DNA from 2 places in the Parageobacillus sp. G301 genome. Region 2 is predicted to be linked to the other one. Evidence: riboswitches for the same ligand, from Rfam matches in the RefSeq annotation. Region 2 holds a riboswitch; the other holds the start of a gene.
The links. A riboswitch is a leader RNA that binds a small molecule or an ion and turns the genes downstream of it on or off. The one in region 2 is predicted to bind FMN.
Positions count from the first base shown of each region.

Region 1: it holds a riboswitch for FMN, as region 2 does, so the genes downstream of both, QSJ37_RS02935 (ECF transporter S component) here and ribD (bifunctional diaminohydroxyphosphoribosylaminopyrimidine deaminase/5-amino-6-(5-phosphoribosylamino)uracil reductase RibD) in region 2, are expected to answer to the same signal.

Region 1 covers NZ_BSDB01000001.1:550,681-552,887, reverse strand. Annotated here, with positions in the region: gene pepT (peptidase T) at 1-992, opposite strand, end outside; FMN riboswitch at 1,156-1,289, shown strand; gene QSJ37_RS02935 (ECF transporter S component) at 1,446-2,027, shown strand.
Region 2 covers NZ_BSDB01000002.1:1,239,558-1,241,764, forward strand. Annotated here, with positions in the region: gene QSJ37_RS15125 (peptidylprolyl isomerase) at 9-449, shown strand; FMN riboswitch at 714-848, shown strand; gene ribD (bifunctional diaminohydroxyphosphoribosylaminopyrimidine deaminase/5-amino-6-(5-phosphoribosylamino)uracil reductase RibD) at 1,188-2,207, shown strand, end outside.

The DNA of each region.
Region 1 (2,207 bases), on a different contig from region 2:
ACAGGTTCGATTTTTTCTCTCATGTTATAATATTGGTCTTTTATTTCGATCGCGATTCGCTCTTTTCCGTATTTTTCTTGCAGTTTTGCCGCGATTTCCCGCATTTTTGTTTTGCGCGCTTCAAATTGTTCGCGGTCAAAGTCGCGGATAATGTAATGAAGCGCTGTTTCTTCGACATTTCCTTGGAAGGAAAGCAAATGATAAAATCCTTCGTAGCCTTCCGTATGTTCCGGCGCTTCGTTGGCAGGAAGCTGTGCGTGAAATTCCATCGCGATTTTCATCGAGTTAATCATTTTGCCTTTGGCGGTGCCTGGATGAACATTTTTTCCTTTAAATTTGATTTTTGCTTCCGCGGCGTTAAAGCTTTCATACTCTAATTCGCCAAGCGGACCGCCATCGACTGTGTACGCATATTTAGCACCGAACTTAGCGACGTCAAACTTATGCGGCCCTCTGCCGATCTCTTCATCTGGCGTAAACGCGACGCGCACTTTTCCGTGTTTAATTTCCGGATGCTGGATTAAGTAGGCCATCGCCGTCATAATTTCCGCGATTCCAGCTTTATTGTCCGCGCCAAGCAGCGTCGTGCCGTCGGTGGTGATTAACGTATGGCCTTTGTAGTTTGCAAGTTCCGGAAAATCTTTCGGCGAAAGCACAATATGTAACGCTTCATTTAATATGATATCGTTGCCATCGTAGTTTTCGACAATTTGCGGTTTTACATTGGCGCCGGTAAATTCAGGAGCCGTATCCATATGGGCTAAAAAGCCAATGGTTGGCACATCTTTATCGGTATTTGCGGGCAATGTTGCCATGATATAGCCGTTTTCGTCTATTGTTACTTCTTCCATGCCGATTGCTTTTAATTCTTCTACTAGCATTTTCGCTAGCGTCCATTGACCCGGAGTGGAGGGACAAGTGTCACTGTTCGGATCAGACTGGGTGTCAACTTGAACATACTTCGTAAAACGTTCAATGATTTCATGTTTCATGATAGTCAGCTCCTTATTATTTACTATCTTTTTCCTTCTTTATTTTATCATAAAAATGAAAAATCATGTTGGTGTGAGAAAAAAGAGCATTCATATGCACTGTATTGATGATAGACATAACGCATAAAGAAATTATATAATAATATTAAAAAAATATAATACGATTCATCTTCGGGGCAGGGTGAAATTCCCGACCGGCGGTGATGAAGCAATTTGCTTCTCAGCCCGCGAGCCGCATAGGCACGATCCGGTGCAACTCCGGAGCCGACAGTATAGTCTGGATGGGAGAAGATGAAGGTTTGCCGGCGTTCGAATGTTGCGCGATCGAACGTCTATTTGAGCATGCCCTTTTTCTCCCTTAAGTGTGAACACTTAAGGGTTTTTTATTTGACGCTCAAAGTTGGCAGCCTTCTTCTTGTGAGGATGGATCACGAGAAGGAGAGGAGAATCGACATGAGAAAAATGAATATCCGCGCGCTTGTCTTAATTGGAGTGTTTAGTGCCATCTCGTATTTGCTGATGCTGTTAAACTTTCCGCTTCCGCCATTTCCAAACTTTCTATTGGTGGATTTCAGCGACGTTCCTGCATTGATCGCCGCGATTCTGTACGGGCCGCTGGCGGGAGTGTCCGTTGAATTGCTGAAAAATGTGTTGAATTATTTCATGGTCGGCAGTCCTACCGGCGTTCCGGTCGGGCATATCGCCAACTTTATGGCCGGGATTACGTTTATTTTGCCGACATATTACGTATATCATAAAACAAAATCAAAAAAAGGAATGCTGGCTGGTTTAGTCATTGGTACAGTTGTCATGGCGGTGATGATGAGTGTATTAAATTATTATGTGTTTCTGCCGGCGTATACGATCTTTCTAGGCGCACCGGCGATGAGCGCACCGGAAACAAGAGCATTGGTTGTTTCGGCTATCTTGCCGTTTAACGCGGTAAAAGGCACGATGATCACGATTGTATTTATGCTATTGTTTGTCCGTTTGCACCAGTGGATGCAAAAACAAGCGGCAACGAATCATGCATAGTGCATATATGCAGCGAGGCTGCCTCAAAAGGCCGTTGAATCGACCTCTTGAGGCAGCCTCTTATTAAATAACCATGCTAAAGTTATTTTTTTCTGATTCTTAATATTCGCAAATATCAAGAAAGGGAAAAATTAGAATTTTTCGACTTCTTATCCCAATTACCTGAATTTTCAACCAAAG
Region 2 (2,207 bases):
GTTTACGTGTGGCGAAAAAAGGATATATCTTAATGGAAAATGGGGAAAAAATCGAGTTTGAACTATTTCCAAATGAAGCGCCGATTACGGTAGCAAATTTCGAAAAATTAGCAAATGAAGGATTTTATAACGGTTTGACATTCCACCGCGTCATTCCTGGTTTTGTCAGCCAAGGAGGGTGCCCATATGGCAACGGAACGGGGGATGCCGGCTATACGATTCCGTGCGAAACCGATCACAATCCGCATAAGCATGTGACCGGTGCGATTTCGATGGCACACCGCGGCCGTGATACAGGAAGCTGCCAATTTTTCATCGTTCATGAACCACAGCCGCACTTAGATGGGGTACACACCGTATTTGGCCAAGTGACATCGGGAATGGATGTTGTAAAATCAATGAAAAACGGCGATGTCATGAAAGAAGTAAAAGTGTTTGATGAGGAATAAGGATGAAAAAGGCTTAACAGTTTCTCTGTTAAGTCTTTTAAATATGTGAAACACCATCTCCGTAAGAGGTGAAAGAATGGAGCGGAAAAAATGGATATTATTTTTTCTTTTATTAGGAGCAAGTTTTGTATGGGGGATTATTTATTGGCTGTATATCGCGAAATAATAAAAACATCGTTTAAGCCATCCGTTTTTGTTTCACAATCGTGAATGAATAGACAAACCGTTTTTGTGTGATATAATAATAAAAAATTCCATATTGTTCGTATCCTTCGGGGCAGGGTGAAATTCCCGACCGGCGGTGATGAAGTGGTGTCACTTCTCAGCCCGCGAGCCTTATAGGCACGATCCGGTGCAATTCCGGAGCCGACAGTATAGTCTGGATGGGAGAAGGATCACAAGATGCATATGGCCGTACTATATTAGATAAGGAGCGGTTTCGTTTGTCGCAACTCCGCTTTCCAAAATATAGAACGCGATATTTAAAGGGGATTATCTATGTGGAGCAGCGATAAAAACGCCAGATAAATGGCGTTTTCGCGGTGTGTTTTGTTTATTTTTTCATAATATGAACAAAGAGAGTTATCCAAGGTTATTTTTTAGATAATGTGTCTAAAAATGCCGAAAAATTCACTCCCCCGCTTTAGTACGCAAAAATGCAATCATTGTGATTCTACATAATCCTGCCCTAGGACTTTGGACTAGGGTTTTCTTTATGCCAAAAAAGGAGGCAGCGCCATGCGAAACGATGAACAGTATATGCGCCTAGCAATCGAAATCGCCAAAGCAGGAATTGGACAAACGTCTCCTAATCCGGTTGTCGGCGCTGTTGTGGTGAAAGATGGAGAAATTGTCGGATTTGGCGCCCATTTGAAAGCAGGGGAGCCGCACGCGGAGGTACATGCCATCCGTATGGCGGGAGAAAAAGCGAAAGGATCTACCGTTTATGTAACGCTAGAGCCGTGCAGTCATTATGGGAAAACGCCCCCTTGCGCCGATTTATTAGTGGAAACAGGTGTTCAACGCGTCGTCATTGCGACGACAGATCCAAACCCGCTCGTAGCCGGTAAAGGCATCGAAAAGCTAAGGAGTGCGGGAATTGACGTGAAGCTTGGGGTGTTGAAAGAGGAAGCGGATGAGTTAAACCGCGTGTTTTTCCACTACATTGCGACAAAAACGCCGTTTGTGACGCTAAAATATGCAAGCAGTCTTGATGGAAAAATTGCAACGACAACCGGAGAAAGCAAATGGATCACATCCGAAGCGGCCCGGGAAGATGTGCATCGCTATCGGGCGGTGCATGATGCGATTCTTGTTGGGGTAAACACCGTTATTGCGGATAATCCAAGTTTAACCGTAAGGCTTTCCGAGGGTGGAAAAAATCCGATACGCATCGTTTTAGATACGCATTTGCGCACGCCGCTTGATGCAAACATTCTCAATGATGGCCAAGCAGAAACGTGGATTGTTGTCGGCAGTGAAATCAGCGTCGAAAAAAGGAAGCGGTATGAGAAAGAAAATGTACAAATTATTTCCATGAAAAAGCCTCGTATTGATATAGATGAATTGTTGCGCGTGCTTGGCGGGAAACGAATTACTTCCCTTTTTGTTGAAGGCGGATCACACGTGCATGATAGTTTCGTGCGAGCTAAGGCAGTTAACGAAATCGTCGCATACTTTGCTCCGAAGATCATTGGCGGAAAACAAGCGCCGACGCCAATCGGGGGAATTGGTTTTGCCGGCATGGCTGACGTTATG